Regions from separate parts of the Stenotrophomonas sp. Steno-Z2 genome, predicted to be linked through region 1. Evidence: riboswitches for the same ligand, from Rfam matches in the RefSeq annotation. Region 1 holds a riboswitch; each other region holds the start of a gene.

The links. A riboswitch is a leader RNA that binds a small molecule or an ion and turns the genes downstream of it on or off. The one in region 1 is predicted to bind cobalamin.
Region 2: it holds a riboswitch for cobalamin, as region 1 does, so the genes downstream of both, metE (5-methyltetrahydropteroyltriglutamate--homocysteine S-methyltransferase) here and btuB (TonB-dependent vitamin B12 receptor) in region 1, are expected to answer to the same signal.
Region 3: it holds a riboswitch for cobalamin, as region 1 does, so the genes downstream of both, AC06FP_RS03300 (ribonucleoside-diphosphate reductase subunit alpha) here and btuB (TonB-dependent vitamin B12 receptor) in region 1, are expected to answer to the same signal.

The regions. Positions count from the first base shown of each region.
Region 1 is NZ_JBWJOY010000003.1:276,789-282,355, forward strand. It holds gene AC06FP_RS10635 (phasin family protein) at 1-223, shown strand, start outside; gene AC06FP_RS10640 (GAF domain-containing protein) at 393-875, shown strand; gene AC06FP_RS10645 (TfoX/Sxy family protein) at 872-1,243, shown strand; gene cobS (adenosylcobinamide-GDP ribazoletransferase) at 1,306-2,034, opposite strand; gene AC06FP_RS10655 (histidine phosphatase family protein) at 2,031-2,624, opposite strand; gene cobT (nicotinate-nucleotide--dimethylbenzimidazole phosphoribosyltransferase) at 2,621-3,691, opposite strand; cobalamin riboswitch at 3,803-4,045, shown strand; gene btuB (TonB-dependent vitamin B12 receptor) at 4,161-5,567, shown strand, end outside.
Region 2 is NZ_JBWJOY010000001.1:720,178-725,744, reverse strand. It holds gene pncA (bifunctional nicotinamidase/pyrazinamidase) at 1-198, opposite strand, end outside; gene AC06FP_RS03250 (MgtC/SapB family protein) at 336-1,028, shown strand; gene metE (5-methyltetrahydropteroyltriglutamate--homocysteine S-methyltransferase) at 1,064-3,352, opposite strand; cobalamin riboswitch at 3,560-3,796, opposite strand; gene AC06FP_RS03240 (SMR family transporter) at 3,849-4,181, opposite strand; gene dusA (tRNA dihydrouridine(20/20a) synthase DusA) at 4,308-5,315, shown strand; gene AC06FP_RS03230 (PepSY domain-containing protein) at 5,502-5,567, shown strand, end outside.
Region 3 is NZ_JBWJOY010000001.1:733,985-739,551, forward strand. It holds gene AC06FP_RS03300 (ribonucleoside-diphosphate reductase subunit alpha) at 1-1,518, opposite strand, end outside; cobalamin riboswitch at 1,783-2,006, opposite strand; gene AC06FP_RS03305 (DUF2884 family protein) at 2,273-3,079, shown strand; gene AC06FP_RS03310 (vWA domain-containing protein) at 3,194-4,666, opposite strand; gene zapE (cell division protein ZapE) at 4,804-5,567, opposite strand, start outside.

The sequences.
Region 1 (5,567 bases):
CGCCGGTTTCCTCGGCGAACTGGCGCAGCCCGGCCCGCAGGCCGATCTGCCATCGCTGCTGCCCAAGGGCCTGCAACTGGCGCAGGAAAACCTGCAGCGGCTGGCCTCGGCCGGGCAGGAAATCGCTGGCCTGGGCCTGCAGACCGGGCAGGCGCTGGCCGAACTGGCACGGCAACCGTTCGAACGCGGCAGCCGCAGGCGTCCACGCGCCAGGGCCAGCTGACCCGACCCTCTCAACAGCGCGCGGATCCCCCTCCCCCGCGCCCTGTCCGGACCCGGCAACGATCTCTCTCCCGTTGCCGGGTCTTTCTTTTTGCGGGGCACGCCAGCCGGTGCCCGTGCGACGTCCCTGCGCAGACCCATCACGGCTGGGCAGCGGTTAGACTCTGGGCATGTTCAGTGCCACCACGCTCACCGGCAGCAAGCCGGAACAGTACGCCCAGCTGCTGGCCCAGGCCCGCGCCCTGGTACACGGCGAAACCGACCGCATCGCCAATGCCGCCAATCTGTCGGCGCTGGTGTATCACGCGCTGCCGCAGCTCAACTGGGTGGGTTTCTACTTCTTCGACGGCACCGAGCTGGTGGTCGGCCCGTTCCAGGGCCTGCCGGCCTGCGTGCGCATTCCCCTGCACAAGGGCGTGTGCGGCGCGGCGGCCAGCACCCGCCAGACCCAGCGCGTGGAAGACGTGGACGCCTTCCCGGGCCACATCGCCTGCGATTCGGCCTCACGTTCGGAACTGGTGGTGCCGCTGGTCCACGACGGCGCGCTGGTCGGCGTGTTCGATCTGGACAGCCCGGTCACCTCGCGCTTCGACGCCGACGACCAGGCGGGCCTGGAGGCCATCGCCAAGGTATTCGTCGAGGCGCTGGCATGAGCGCGCTGAAGCTGCGCAACATCGGCCCCAAGAGCGCGGCGTGGCTGCGCCAGGTGGGGCTGCGCAGCGCCGAGGACCTGGCCGCGGTGGGCGCGGTCGGCGCCTTCGTCAAGGTGCGACGCGCCGGCTTCAAGCCCAGCCTCAACCTGCTCTATTCGCTGGAGGGCGCGCTGGTCGGCTGCCACTGGCAGGAAGTGCCGGAGGCACGCCGCCAGCAGCTGGTCGCCGAATACGAGGTCGCCGCCGGCGGACTGGTTGCCCCCCGCGCGGGGCAACAGGCCGGGCCGGTGCTGGAAACCCGCATGCAGCCCGATGACGCCGACGACAGCGGCGACGATGTCGCGGAGATCCGCTTCGGCGACAGCTGAAGCCCTCGCCTGCCTGCAGGCGCGCACCGCGGCGCTGAAGTCCGCCCCTGTGCGGTCCGCTTCTAGAGGTTGCCCAGCAGCACCAGCGACAGCAGCAGCAGGCTTTCGGTGACTTCGATGCTGGCGCCCAGGCAGTCGCCGGAGATGCCGCCCAGCTTTTTCCGCCACCAGGCCGCGACCAGCGGCACCAGCAGCAGCGCGAGCAGCAGCGGCCAGGCGGCGAAAGCGCTGACCGCCGCCAGCAGCAGCGCCCACAGCCACATCGCACGCGGGCCCAGCTGCCAGGAGAAGCGCTCGGCCATGCCCGCGCCATGCAGCGACGGCAGCCTCTGGCTCCACCACAGCGTGCCCCAGCGCGCCCAGGCCGGTACCAGCACGATGCCGGACCACAGCGGGCTGGCGGCCAGCTCGGTCAGCAGCACGAACTTGAGCAGCAGCTGCATCACCAGGGTGACCACGCCGAACACGCCCATGCGCGGGTCCTTGAGCACCTCGAGGAAACGCTGCGGGTCGCGGTGCGCGGCGCCGAAGGCGTCGGCCACGTCGCCCAGCCCGTCCAGGTGCAGCGCGCCGGTCACCCACACCCACAGCAGCAGGGTGAGCACACCGGCCAGCCACGGCCGGTCGGCGACCAGGAACAGCGGCATGGCCAGCAGCGCGCCGATGATCGCGCCGACCAGCGGGTTGTAGACCGCCGCGCGGCTGAGGTCGTCGTCGCGGAAATCCTCCACCTGCGGCGTCGGCAGCCGGGTCAGGAACTGGATGGCCAGGATCAGTCCGCGCAGGCTCATGGCTGGCACAGCTCCAGCAGCTCGCCCCACAGCTGGCCATCGTCGCCGCGCTCCACGCGCAGGCGCACGCGGGTGCCGTAGTCGATGCGCATGGCCCACAGCGCGGCCAGCGGCATGCCGCACACGCGCGACACCGCCAGCCGCAGCACGCCGGCATGGCTGACCACCAGCACCGGCCCGGCCTCGTCCCCGTCGTCATCCTCGTCGAGCAGCCGCTGCAGCTGCGCCTCGATGCGCGCCTGGAACTGCTGCCAGCTCTCGCCGTTGGGCGGCACCACCGCGTGCGGCGCGTCGTAGAGCCCGGCCAGCAGCTCGGCGGGGATCTCGTCGTAATGGCGGCCGTCCCAGTCGCCGAAATCCAGCTCGGCCCAGTCCGGGTGGATCTCGCAGAACAGCTCGCGGCCGGCCAGCAGCGCGGTGGCGGTATCCAGCGCGCGGCGTCGCGGCGAGGCGATCGCCCGGCTCCACTGGCCGCCGCCATGGCGGCGCAGCAGCGCGTCCATGGCGCCGTCGAGCAGCGGCGGATCGGTGCGGCCGTCCAGGTGGCCCTGGCGGCCGGTGGAGGCATGGCGCATCAGGTCCAGGATCACGGCGCGGCGCTCCGGTTGGCGACGGCCGCCTCGGCGAAGGTCGCCATGCCGTTGTGCAGCGCGCAGGCCAGGCGCAGCAGCGGCAGGGCCAGCGCGGCGCCGGAGCCTTCGCCCAGGCGCAGGTCCAGCTGCAGCAGCGGTTCGGCCTGCAGGCTGCCGAGCACGAGCGCATGGCCGCGCTCGGCGGAACGGTGCGAGAACAGCAGCCACGGCCGCAGCGACGGGTTGATGCGCAGCGCGGCCAGCGCCGCGGCCGAGACGATGAAGCCGTCCACCAGCACCGGCACGCCGCGCTGGGCGGCGGCGATCATGGCCGCGGCCAGTGCGGCGATCTCCAGCCCGCCGACGCGGCACAGGGCCTCGCGGCCGGGATCGGCGGCGGCGGCGATCGCCTCGCCGTGCAGGGCCAGCGCGCGTGCCGTCACGGCCTGCTTGTGGGCGATGCGCGCCGCATCCAGGCCGGTGCCGGCACCGACCAGTTCGGCCAGCGGCAACGGCCCGAGCGCCGCGGCCAGCGCGCTGGCCGAGGTGGTGTTGCCGATGCCCATCTCGCCGAGCAGCAGCAGGTCGGCGCCGTCGCCGCAGGCGCTGTCCGCCGCGCGTCTGCCTGCGCCGAACGCGGCGTCGAGATCGGCCGCGGTCATTGCCGGTCCAGCGCTGAAATCGTCGGTGCCGCGGCGCGGCTTGTCGCAGGTCACGCCCGCGACCGGGGCGTCGGCCAGGCTGCCCACGTCCCAGACATGCAGCGGCAACCCGAGTTCGCGCGCCAGCACGGCGATGGCGGCGCCGCCGGCAGCGAAGTTGCGCAGCATCTGTACCGTCACTTCCGCCGGATAGGCCGACACGCCCTGCGCGGCGATGCCGTGGTCGCCGGCGAACACCAGCACCGGCACCTGCGCGGCCTGCGGCTGCTCGCGGCCCTGCAGCGCGGCCAGTTCGATGGCCAGGGTTTCCAGGCGCCCCAGCGCGCCCTCGGGTTTGGTCAGTTGCCGCTGGCGGGCGATGGCGTGCTGCCGGTGCGCCTGCGAAGGCGCCGGGCAGGGCCGGGTGAACCATGGGTCTGTCACGTGTGTTCCGATACCGCGTTGCAATCGCGCATTGTAGGGCGCGGGCCGCTTCCACGATGTGCCGCGCTGGCCACCAGCGGGCATGCCGGGCGCCGGAGCGGGCGATGGCATAGAATGCGCGCACTTTCGGGTGACCGGCCGGACTCGCTCCGGCCGGTTGAAACGGGAAGCCGGTGCCGCGCCTGCCAGGGATGCTCCCTGCCCGCGCCATTCCGGCGCTGCCCCCGCAACGGTAAGCAGGACAAGGCCAGGCATACCGCCACTGTGCATCCATCGCACGGGAAGGCGCCTGGACGGAAGCGTCGATGCGCTTCGCCTGCGAGCCCGGAGACCGGCCCGGAAGCCGACTGGTTGCGATGCGGAGGGCATGGCGGCGGCAGGGACGCCGTGCGCGCGCTCCGTCGCATCCCCTTCTCCTGGCAGCCCCCACCGTCCGTCCGCGCGGGAGCGCGCGGATCCAGGAGTTCCCATGAAACTGCCGTACCACACCCTTTCCCTCGCCCTGGCGCTCGCGCTGCCGGGCATCGCCGCCGCCGAACAGGCGCCCACCGAACTCGACGACGTCGTGGTCACCGCCACCCGCACGCCGGTCTCCATCGCCGACAGCGTGGTGCCGGTGCAGGTGATCGACCGCGAGCAGATCGACCGCAGCCAGGCCGGTTCGCTACTGGACCTGCTGCGCGGCCGCGCCGGCCTGGACTTCGCCAACCAGGGCGGCCCCGGCAAGATCACCTCGCTGTTCATGCGCGGCACCGCGTCCAACCAGGTGCTGGTGCTGGTCGACGGCGTTCGCATCGGCGCGGCCACCAACGGCATGCCGGCGCTGCAGGACCTGCCCATCGACCAGATCGAGCGCGTGGAGATCGTGCGCGGGCCGCGTTCGAGCCTGTACGGCTCCGAGGCGATCGGCGGCGTGATCCAGATCTTCACCCGCAATGCCGGCAAGGGCCTGCAGCAGAACCTGGCGCTGACCGCCGGCAGCCACAACCTGCGCCAGGCCAGCGCCGGTTTCAGCAACCGCGGCGAGCGCGGCTGGGTGTCGGCGCAGGGCGCCTGGCAGAAGACCGACGGCATCAACGCCTGCAACGGCTCGGCCGCGCTGTTCCAGGGCTGCTATGTCGACGAGCCCGACCGCGACGGCTACCGCAACACCTCGCTCAACGTGCGCGGCGGCTATGCGCTGACGCAGACCCTGAGCGTGGAAGGCCACGTGCTCGATGCCGCCAGCCGCAACGAGTACGACGGCAGCCTCTACAGCGGCAACGAGGCCGACAACCACCAGCAGGTCTACGGCGGCAAGCTGCTGTGGGCGCCGGGCGAGGCGTTCCGCCTGTCCGCCCAGGTCGGCCGCAACAACGACCAGGCCGACAGCTACTACGTCCAGGACGGCCAGCGCAGCTTCGTTTCCACCTTCGACACGCGCCGCGACAGCGCCAGCGTGCAGGGCGACTTCCTGTTCGCCGAGGGCCAGCAGCTGAGCGCCGGCGCCGACTGGCAGAAGGACGAGATCACCAGCACCACGGCCTACGCGATCGACAGCCGCGACAACACCGGCGTGTTCGTCGAATACCAGGGCCGCTTCGGCGCGCACGCGCTGCAGGCCAGCGTGCGCAACGACGACAACGAACAGTTCGGCAACCACACCACCGGCAGCCTCGGCTACGGCTTCGCCTTCGGCAATGGCCTGCGCCTGACCGCCAGCGCCGGCACCGGCTTCAAGGCACCGACCTTCAACGACCTGTACTACCCGTGGTCGAGCAATCCGGCGCTGAAGCCGGAAGAATCCAAGAGCGTCAACGTCGGCATCGCGCAGTACGCCGATGGCTGGAACTGGACCTTCAACGCCTACGAGACCCGCATCGACCAGCTGATCGCG
Region 2 (5,567 bases), on a different contig from region 1:
GGCATGCTGGCTGGCGAACGAGGCATGGTCGGCCGGGTGCCAGTCCTGGGTGGCGACCACGGTCGCGTAGCGGCGCTGCGCCAGCAGCGCGGCGATGCCCGGCACGATGGCGTCGCCCTGGTGGCAGGGCAGCGCGCCGCCGGGCATGAAATCGGGTTGCAGGTCGATCACCAGCAGGGCTGTGTCATTGCCGTACATCGCAGGTTCCGGTGCGGGGGAGCCCTGGAGTTTAACGCCGTGCCGGCCGGCGCCGGTCCGCAGCGCTCGCGGCGCGATGCGGCGTGGCGCGCGCATCGGCCTACACTGCGGCAACGGCACGCGATAGGGAGGCGGCAATGATCCAGTGGTGGGAACTCGGCCTGCGGCTGCTGCTGGCGGCCCTGCTCGGCGCGGTGATCGGCATCAACCGCGGGCGCCTGGAATGGGCGGCGGGGCTGCGCACGCACATGCTGGTCTGCGTGGGCTCGGCGCTGGCCATCATCGTGTCCGCGTTCGGCTTCTTCGACGTGCTGGGGCACCCGAACATCCAGCTCGATCCCTCGCGCATCGCCGCGCAGGTGGTCAGCGGGGTCGGCTTCCTCGGCGCCGGCACCATCCTGTTCCTGCAGCGCGAGCAGGTGATCCGCGGCCTGACCACGGCGGCCGGGCTGTGGGCGGTGGCGTCGGTGGGGCTGGCCGCGGGTGCCGGCCTGTACGCGGCGGCGATCATGGCGACGGTGCTGATGTGGGCGATCCTGGCGCTGCTCAAGCCGCTGGAACAGCGCTACCTGCGCCGCCGCGCGCGCAGCGGCCGGCTGCGCCTGCGCGTGGCGGTGGGCACGCCGCTGGCGCGTGTCGAAGCGGCGGCCAGCGACGCCGGCCTGCCGGTGAAGCGCATCACCCTGCGCCCGCGCGAGCAGGACAACGACATCGTCGATATCGACTGCGACCCGCCACTGCCGCGCGGACAGCTGCTGGCCAAGGCCGAACAGCTGGGCCGGGTCGAGGGCGTGGTCTCGGTGGAACTGCCCGGACTGGCCGTCAGCTGACCCTGGAGGCCCGTTGCCGGGCCTCCGGGTGTTCCTCAGGCGGCCGCGAACTCGCCGCGCAGCACCTGCGCCGCTTCCACCATCGCCTCCAGCGCCGCGCGCGTTTCCGGCCAGCCGCGGGTCTTCAGGCCGCAGTCCGGGTTCACCCACAACTTCCCCGCCGGCAGCACCGTGGCGGCCCGGCGCAGCAGCTCCACCATCTCCGCGCGGTCGGGCACGCGCGGGGAGTGGATGTCGTACACGCCGGGGCCGACCTGGTTGGGATAGTCGAAGCGCGCGAACGCATCCAGCAGCTCCATGCGCGAGCGCGAGGTCTCGATCGAGATCACGTCCGCGTCCAGCGCCGCCACCGAATCGATGATGTCGTTGAACTGCGCGTAGCACATGTGGGTATGGATCTGGGTGGCGTCGGCCACGCCGCTGGCGGCGATGCCGAACGCCTCCACCGCCCATGCCAGGTAATGCGGCCGCTGCGCGCGGCGCAGCGGCAGGCCCTCGCGCAGCGCCGGCTCGTCGATCTGGATGGCGCGGATGCCGGCCGCTTCCAGGTCGGCGACCTCGTCGCGCAGCGCCAGCGCGATCTGCCGGCAGGTCTGCGCGCGCTCCTGGTCGTCGCGCACGAACGACCACTGCAGCACCGTCACCGGCCCGGTGAGCATGCCCTTCATCGGCCTGTCGGTCAGCGACTGCGCGTAGCGCGACCAGCGCACCGTCATCGGCGCGGGGCGGCTGACGTCGCCGTAGATCACCGGCGGCTTCACGCAGCGCGAGCCGTAGCTCTGCACCCAGCCGTTGCCGGTGAAGGCGAAGCCATCGAGCTGCTCGCCGAAGTACTCGACCATGTCGTTGCGCTCGAACTCGCCGTGCACCAGCACGTCCAGCCCGATCCGCTCCTGCGCGCGCACGCAGCGTTCGGTCTGCGTGGCGAGGAAGGCCTCGTAGTCGGCGTCGGCGAGCCTGCCCGCGCGGTGGCGTGCGCGGGCTTCGCGCACTTCCGGCGTCTGCGGGAACGAGCCGATGGTGGTGGTGGGGAAGGGCGGCAGTCGCAGCGCCGCGGCCTGCAGCGGCAGGCGGCGCGCATGCGGCGTGGCGCGGCGGGCATCGGCGGCGGTGAGCGCGGCCGTGCGTGCCTTGACCGCGGCATTGTGCACGCGCGGCGAGCGGCGCCGCGATTCGGCCGCCGCGCGCGCCGGCGCCAGCGCCGCCTCGGCGCCTGCATGGCCGTCCAGCGCGTTGGCCAGCAGCCGCAGCTCGCCCAGCTTCTGCCGCGAGAACGCCAGCCAGCCGCGCAGTTCGGCATCGAGCTTTCTTTCCAGCGCCAGGTCGACCGGGCAGTGCAGCAGCGAGCACGACGGCGCCAGCCACAGCCGCTCGCCGCCGCGATGGCCCAGCGCATAGCGCGCCAGGACCAGTGCGCCATCCAGCGGGTTGCGCCAGACGTTGCGGCCATCGACCAGGCCCAGCGACAGCACGCGGCTGGCCGGCAGCGCGCGCAGCACCGCGTCGAGCTGCTCGGGCGCGCGCACGAGGTCCACGTGCAGGCCCTGTACCGGCAGCGCCGTGGCCAGCGCGAGGTTGTCCTCGAGCGCGCCGAAATAGGTGGCCAGCAGGATGTCCGGATGCGGGCCATCGGCCAGGTGGGCATAGGCGCGCTTGAAGGCGGTGCGCGCGGCGTCGTCCAGATCCTGCACCAGCACCGGCTCGTCCAGCTGCACCCACTGCGCGCCTTCCGCCTGCAGGGCGTCGAGCAGCTGCGTGTAGACCGGCAGCAGGGCGTCGAGCAGGGCCAGCGGCTCGCTGCCGTCGGTGGTCTTGGACAGCAGCAGGAAGCTCACCGGCCCCAGCAGCACCGGCCGCGTCTCGATGCCCAGCGCCTTCGCCTCGCGGTACTCGGCCAGCGGCTTGTCGCCGCGCAGGCAGAAGCGCTGGCCGGCCTGCAGTTCCGGCACCAGGTAGTGGTAGTTGGTGTCGAACCACTTGGTCATTTCCAGCGCGGGCACGTCGACGCCGGGTTGCTGCAGGCCGCGCGCCATCGCGAAATACGCGGCCAGCGGGTCGCGCCCGGCGAGGGCGCGATAGCGCTCGGGAATGGCGTCGAACAGGAACGCGGTGTCGAGCACATGGTCGTACAGCGAGAAGTCGTTGCTCGGCGGCACGTCCACGCCGGCCTCGCGCTGCAGCCGCCAGTGGCGGGCGCGCAGCGCCGCGGCGGTGGCCTGCAGCTGCGCGGCATCGCTCTCGCCGCGCCAGTGGCTTTCCAGCGCGCGCTTGAGTTCGCGGCGCGCGCCGATGCGGGGAAACCCCAGGTTGGTAACGGTTGTCATGGCACTTTCCTCATTGCGTGGGCATTGAGGAACGAAGGAACCGCGCGATGCCGCGCCGGCCCTTCCGGCCCGCCCGCCACCCCGCCAGCGACCTTCGCCCCCGCGGGCGAACCGGGCTCCACGGCGAAGGCAGACGGCGCCGCCGCGCGGCCGCGCGGACGGTTCCGGCCGCCTCCCCGCGGAGACGCCAGGTCGAAACAGGAGGCGTCGCGCCTCCCGGCCCAGGCCGGTATTCGGGCTGATGGACAGGGACGCGGCTGCGTCCGCCTAGTGGCCGTCGCTTCCCGGGCCGTGGCCCAGTGCTCGATGACGGCGGTCGTTTCCATTCACCGCTGCGGGGCAGCTCCGGAATGGCGGGCCTTGCGGCCGCGCTTCACCGGATTCCCGTTTAAATCATCCCTTCATGCGCATGAAGCGATGGATACCTTCGGCGCACCCACGATAGGCGGGCGCGCGAAGCCGGTCAAGCGACCGCGCGGATCGGGCAGGCGGGGGCTCAGTGCGCGGTCGAGCGCGAGAACACATTGATCACCACGACCCCGGCGCAGATCAGCGCGATGCCGATCAGCGCCGGCAGGTCGAGCTTCTGCTTGAACACGACCAGGCCGATCAGCGAGATCAGCACGATGCCCACCCCGGACCAGATCGCATAGGCGATGCCGGTCGGCACCGACTTCATCACCATCGACAGCAGCCAGAAGCACAGGCCGTAGCCGATCAGCGAGCCCAGCGTCGGCCACAGCCGGCTCATGCCGTCGGAGGCCTTGAGCAGCGAGGTGGCGGCGACTTCCAGGGCAATGGCGCAGGCGAGCAGGACATAGGCGTTCATGGGCCCATTTTCGCCCAGCAAGGCCGGGGAGCGGTCCCGTTCAGGCGCTTCGTTTACCCTTGGCATCCCCTGCGCCGCCATTCCAGGCCGCAGGCGAAGCCGACTCCACGTCCGGAACCACCCGTTTTGCAGCCGAACCACGACCCGCGCTACGCCGCCTCCCTGCGCCTGTCCGTCGCCCCGATGATGGACTGGACGGACACTCATTGCCGGGTGTTCCACCGCATCCTCGCGCCCGGCGCGCGGCTTTATACCGAGATGGTGCACGCCAATGCGGTGATCCATGGCGACCGCCAGCGGTTGCTCGGCTTCGACGCCAGCGAGCACCCGCTCGCGCTGCAGCTGGGCGGCAGCGATCCGGCGCTGCTGGCGCAGGCCGCGCGCATCGCCGCCGACTGGGGCTATGACGAGGTCAACCTCAACTGCGGCTGCCCGTCCGACCGCGTGCAGGCCGGCCGCTTCGGCGCCTGCCTGATGCGCGAGCCGGAGCTGGTGGGCGAATGCGTGGCGGCGATGGCCGCGGCGGTGGACATCCCGGTCACGGTGAAATGCCGGCTGGGCGTGGACGAGGACAACGACTACGACGCCTTCGCCGCCTTCGTCGACCGCCAGGTGCAGGCCGGCGCGGCGATGATCGTCGTGCACGCGCGCAACGCCTGGCTGCAGGGCCTGTCGCCCAAGGAAAACCGCGAGATCCCGCCGCTGCGCTACGACTGGGCGTGGCGGCTCAAGGCCGAACGTCCGGCCTTGCCGGTGGTGCTCAACGGCGGGCTGGCCACGGTCGAGGCCGCGCAGGCGCAGCTGGCGCATGTGGACGGCGTGATGCTGGGCCGGGCGGCCTACCACGACCCCTATGTCCTGCACCTGCTCGAAGCGGCGCAGACCGGCGCGCCCCTGCGCAGCCGCGAGGACCTGCTGGAACAGATGCGGCCCTACGTCGAGTCCCAACTGCAGGGCGGGCTGGCGCTCAAGCACATCACCCGCCACCTGCTCGGCCTGTACCACGGCCAGCCCGGTGGGCGCGCCTTCCGCAAGGTGCTCAGCGAGGGCGCGCATCGACCCGGGGCCGACTGGGCGCTGGTCAAGCAGGCCGTGCAGGTGACCCGCGAGCAGGCGGCGCGGGCCGCGGCCTGAGCTCCTGCTGCGCATTCATTTTGCTCATCTAGCTGAACGAAGCGGGTGCACGGCCGGGAGAGTTCAGACCGGATTCACCCCTAAAAATCAAGAATTTGCCTCGATTTCGTGAGTCTCGTGAAAATTCCCGTGGAGCCCTGTTTCACGGATTTTGAACGATCCGCCGCAGTCCGATAGGATCAGCCCATGCTTCCGGTTCCGCGTCACATTCTTGTCCTCGCCGCCGCTGCCGCCCTCGCGGCCGGCATGCCG
Region 3 (5,567 bases), on a different contig from region 1:
CACGTCCTGCAGGCCCATGCAGCCCAGGCCCACCGGGCGCCAGCGCAGGTTGCCGCGGCGCGCGGTCTCGATCGGGTAGAAGTTCAGGTCGATCACCCGGTCGAGCTGGCGCACGGCCAGGCGCACCGTCTCGGCGAGCTTGTCGAAATCGAAGTCGCCGTGCGCGTCCAGGTGGTTGCCCAGGTTGATCGAGCCCAGGTTGCACACCGCGGTTTCCTCGGCCGAGGTGACCTCCAGGATCTCGGTGCACAGGTTGGACAGGTGGATGACGTTGTTCGCGCGCAGGGTCTGGTTGCTGGCCTTGTTGCACTTGTCCTTGAAGGTCATCCAGCCGTTGCCGGTCTCGGCCAGGGTGCGCATCATGCGCGCGTACAGCTTGCGCGCCGGCAGCGCCTTGACCGCCTTGCCCTGCGCCTCGGCCTGCAGGTAGGCGCGCTCGAACGCCTCGCCGTACAGGTCGGTGAACTCCGGCACCACGCGCGGATCGAACAGCGACCACGCCTGGTCGGCCTCCACGCGCTGCATGAACAGGTCCGGCACCCAGTTGGCCAGGTTGAGGTTGTGGGTGCGGCGCGAATCGTCGCCGGCGTTGTCGCGCAGCTCCAGGAAATCCTCGATGTCGGCGTGCCAGGTTTCCAGGTAGACGCAGGCCGCGCCTTTGCGCTTTCCGCCCTGGTTGACCGCGGCCACCGAGGAATCCAGCGTCTTCAGCCACGGCACGATGCCGTTGGAGTGGCCGTTGGTGGACTTGATCAGCGAGCCGCGCGAACGCACGCGGGTATAGCTCACGCCGATGCCGCCGCTGAACTTGGACAGCTGGGCGATGTCGCCGTACCTGGCGTAGATGGATTCCAGCGAGTCCTGCGGCGAATCCAGCAGGAAGCACGACGACAGCTGCTCGTGGCTGGTGCCGGCATTGAACAGGGTCGGGCTGGATGGCAGGTAGTCCAGGTTGCCCAGCCGCTGGTACAGCGCCAGCGCCTCGGGCACGTCCTCGCTCAGCGCGCTGGCGATGCGCAGGAAGAACTGCTGCGGCGTCTCGATGACCTTGCGCGTGTGCGGGTGGCGCAGCAGGTAGCGGTCGTACAGCGTGCGCAGGCCGAAGTAGTCGAAGTTGAGATCGTACTCGGGGTTGATCGCATCGTTGAGCTTGCGCGCGTTGACCTGCACGAAGTTGAGCAGGCGGTCGTTGATCAGGCCCACTTCGTGGCCGCGCCCCACCGACTGCGAGAAGGCGTGGATCTCCTGGCCGGACACTTCCTTGGCGATGAAGTTGGCCAGCAGGCGCGCGGCCAGGCGGCCGTACTCCGGCTCCTCGCCGATCAGCAGCGCGGCGGTGCGGATCGACAGTTCGTCCAGTTCCTGGGTGGTGGCGCCGTTGTAGAGGCCGGAAATGGTGCGCGTGGCCACGCGCATCGGATCGACGGCGTGCAGGCCTTCGCAGCAGCGCTGGATGGCGCGCACGATCTTGTTCAGGTCCACCGGCTCGGTGCCGCCATTGCGCTTGGTCACGCTCATGGCGGTGGCGGTCGGCGGCGGGGTCAGTTCGAAGCCGGCCTCGGTCGGGACAACGGCGGTATCGGTGGCGGTCACGGCAATGCGTCCTCATGGCGTGGTGCACGCGGCGCCTGCCCTCGCAGGAACCAGGGCCGGTGGCGGGCGACGAGCATGGAAGGACGGCGTCGCAGCATCCGCGACGGGCGCGACCCGAGGTCGCCACCGGCGCTGCCGCGTCGCCAGCCGTCTTCCCCTCGAAGACTCCGCAGCCGGCACCGCGCGCTGTGCTTCGCGCGGCTGTCGGCAGGTCTTCGGACTCATGGGCGCGGAGGCGGGGGCCTCCTCCTACTTCCGCCGCTTCCCAAGGCATCGGGCCTCAGTGCTTTGTGGCGGGTTCGTTCCCAATTACCGCTGCGGGGCAGTGCCGGAATGGCCATCGAAGGCGTCACCGGCTTCCCTTTCAATCCGGCGGGGAGCAACCCACCAGAACCGACGAGCCACAAGATAGTGGGGGCAACCAGCCCGGTCAACGCCAAATCTTGTGGATGGCCGCATGCCCTTGTCGCGCAAGCGTTCCTCCCGCGACGGCCTGGCGCGGCCGTGGCGACCCGCCCATCGCGATTGCGCAGTCAAGCCCCCGGACGCCGGTTCACGAGCCGGGAACACCCCGCGCATTCATGGTGCGCTGTCCGGATTGCGCCGCCATGACTTCCGGCCGGGGCCCGCGCCCGGCCCGGCCGGCGATCCTGTCGGCCCCTCGAATGGATTCCCCGCCATGCGCCGCCTGGCCCTCGCCGCTGCCCTGCTCGTCCTGCCACCCCTGTCCGCGCAGGCCGGCACGGTGAAGTCGCCGACCTTGTCCTCCACCCAGTGCGGGGTCAGCACCGATTACGACGTGCTGGTCGATGGCGGCGGCATCTGGCTGCGCCGGCACGACGCCACGCCGCGCGAGATCGTGTTCCACGATGGCGAGCTGAGCATCGACGGGCGCATGCAGGCGGTCAGCGCCGAGGACGCGCAGCGCCTGCGCGTGCTCGAGGCCGGGGTGCGCCAGCTGATGCCGGCGGTCACCGGCATCGCCAATGAATCGGTGGGGATCAGCTTCGACGTGCTGGACATGGTGTACGGCTCGATGACCGGCAACTTCGGTTCGCGCAAGGTGCGCGCGCTGCGCACCGACGCCGAGCGCTTCGTCGCCTCCACCATCGGCCGCGGGCGCTGGGAGCAGGACCTGTTCGGCGAGGGTTTCGAACAGCGCGTGCAGGCATCGGCCGAATCGCTCAAGGGCTCCATCGCCCGCGGCCTGCTGTGGACCATGCTCACCGGCGGCGGGGAACGCATCGAGAAGCGCACCGAAAAGATGGAAGCGGAGCTGGAGCCGAAGATCGAAGCGCGCGCCCGCGCCCTGGAACAGCACGCGCGGTCCCTGTGCACCCAGGTCCTGGCGCTGGACCAGGTGCAGTCGGCGCTGGAGTTCCGCTACGACGGCCAGCCGCTGCGGATGATGAGCGTCAGCGACGAACGCGGCGAGGCACCGGTGGCGAAGGAGCAGGCGCCGGACAACAGCATCGAGCTGCCATAGGCCCCTCTCCCGGCGGGAGAGGGGGTGGGGTGAGGGCAGGCGGAGCCGGTGGTTCACCGGCGTGGGCGCCGCCCTCATCCGCCCTTCGGGCACCTTCTCCCGCGGGGAGAAGGATCACCCCTCCGACAACTGCGCCAGTTCCTCGCGCACCAGCCGCACCACCAGCGTGTCCAGCGTATCCACCGAGTAGTCGGCCACGTCGTGCACGGTCTCGCGGCCGGGGCCGCTGCCCGGGTCGGACGCGTCCTTGTAGGTGAGGAAGATGAAGCGCCCGCCGGTGTACTGGGCGATCTGCCGCTGCACGATCTCGCCGGTGGTGTCCTGCCCGGACGCGGCCACGCTGAACACCTTGATGCCCTTGCCCAGCGCCGCGAGCATGGTCTGGTCGTAATGCGGCGGCGGATAGTCCATGTGTGGCGGCGCGTCGGCCAGCGACACCAGCAGGCGCGTGGTCGCCGGGCCGCGCCAGGCCAGCGCCTGCACCGCATGGTCGAAGGCTTCGTTCATCGCCTCGGGCATGTCGCCGCCACCGCCGGCGCGCACGCCGTCGAGCACCTGCTGGAAGGCGGCGACGTTGCCGGTCAGGTCCCAGCTGCGCACGAAATACTCGTCGCCGCGGTCGCGGTAGGTGACCAGCCCCAGGCACACGTCGGGGCGCGACGGCAGCTGTTCGATGCCGCGCACGATGTCGCGCAGCGAGGCGCGCAGCTTGTCGATTTCGTCGCCCATCGAACCGGTCGCATCGACCATGAACACCAGGTCCAGCCGCGCCCGTGCCGTGGGCGCGGCGGCCGGCAGGCGCACTTCCAGCGCATCCTTCTGGCCGCGCCGCAGCTGCGCCTGCGCCTGCTGCCCATCACGACGCACATCCACCCGGTAGCTGGCCGAGTCGCGGTCGTCGAAGGCGTTCAGGTGCAGCCAGGCCTGGCCGCCGGCATCGGTGCGCGCCCACATCCGCGCGCCACCGGCGGCGGAGACGGCGACTTCGGCATCGGGAACCGGCCGGCCCTGCGCGTCGAGCACGCGCAGGCGCTGGCGCACCGATACGTCGCGCCCCAGCTGCGCCGCTTCGGCATGGCGCTGCAGGAACTGCTGGAAGCCGCCGAAGTCGGCATTGTCGTCGACCACGCCTGCGGTCACCGGCGTGGCTGGCTGCTGCCGTGCCGGTGCCGGCGCGTACGGCATCGCCCGCTCGGCCCGCGATCCCGATACCGTCACGCTCGCCGCGTCGGTCGCGGCGACCGGAGCCGGAGCAGGGGGCGGCGCGGCTTCCCGCAGCAGCATGTCGCGCCCGGCCTTGCCCACCAGCGCGGGAATGTCACGCACGCGCTGCGGCGGCTGCGGGTCCGGCACCTCGCGCATGCGCGGCGTGTCGCTGCACACGGTGGCCACCGGCGCGCGGAAGTTCGGCGCGGTCTGCCGCTGGCGCTTGCGCTGGGGCGCCTTCAGGTCGAGCTCGACGGCGGTGGCGGCCGGCTCCGGCCACAGCGGCTCGCCGGCCAGCGCCGGCAACCCGGCCAGCACCGTCAATACGAACGCCATCGAACGTACCGGCAGGCGCCGGCGGGCCATGCTTGCGTGCTTCATCTGCGTGCTCCCTTTCCTGCTGGGTGGACCGCCGGGGCGGCGTGCGGGAAGGAGAACGGATGGCGGGGGCCGATGGGGTTGGCGGCGGTGCGCATGGGCTTCATGGGCAAAGCTCCTTCGCGCACCAGGGCGCGCTCCTACAGGCGGTGGGCGGTGCCCAGGTACTCGGCGCTCTGCATTTCGATCAGGCGGCTGGCGGTACGCTCGAAGGCGCCGGCCAGGCGCGTGCCGGAGTAGAGCAGCGGCGGCGGGTCCTGCGCGGTGCAGACCAGGTTGACCTGGCGGTCGTACAGCTCGTCGATCAGGTTGACGAAGCGCCGCGCGGCGTCCTCGTTCATGCGGTCGAAGTGCGGGATGCCGCCGAGCAGCACGGTGTTGAACTCGCGCGCGATCTCGATGTAGTCCGACGGGCCACGTGGGCCTTCGCACAGCGCCGGGAAATCGAACCAGACGATGCTCTTGCCGCGTCCGCGCACGGGAATCTTGCGGCCCTCGATCTGGATGTTGCCGGCGCGCGCGTCCTGCCCGCCGCTCAGTTCCTTCCAGCGCCCGCCCAGCCAGGCATCGCTGTCGTCGGCGAGCGGCGCGCGGTACACCGGCGAACGGGTCAGCGCGCGCATGCGGTAATCCTCGGCGCCTTCGGCATGCAGCTCCACGCAGTACTTCTGCAGCAGGGCGATGGCCGGCAGAAAGCTGTCGCGCTGCAGGCCATTGAGGTACAGGTTCTCCACCGCGGTGTTGGAGGTGGTCACCAGGGTCACGCCTTCGGCGAACAGGCGTTCGAGCAGGCGCGCCAGCAGCATGGCGTCGCCGATGTCGGTGACGAAGAACTCGTCGAGCACCAGCACGCGCAGGTTGTTGCGCCATTCCTGGGCGATCTTCGCCAGCGGGTCGCTCTGCC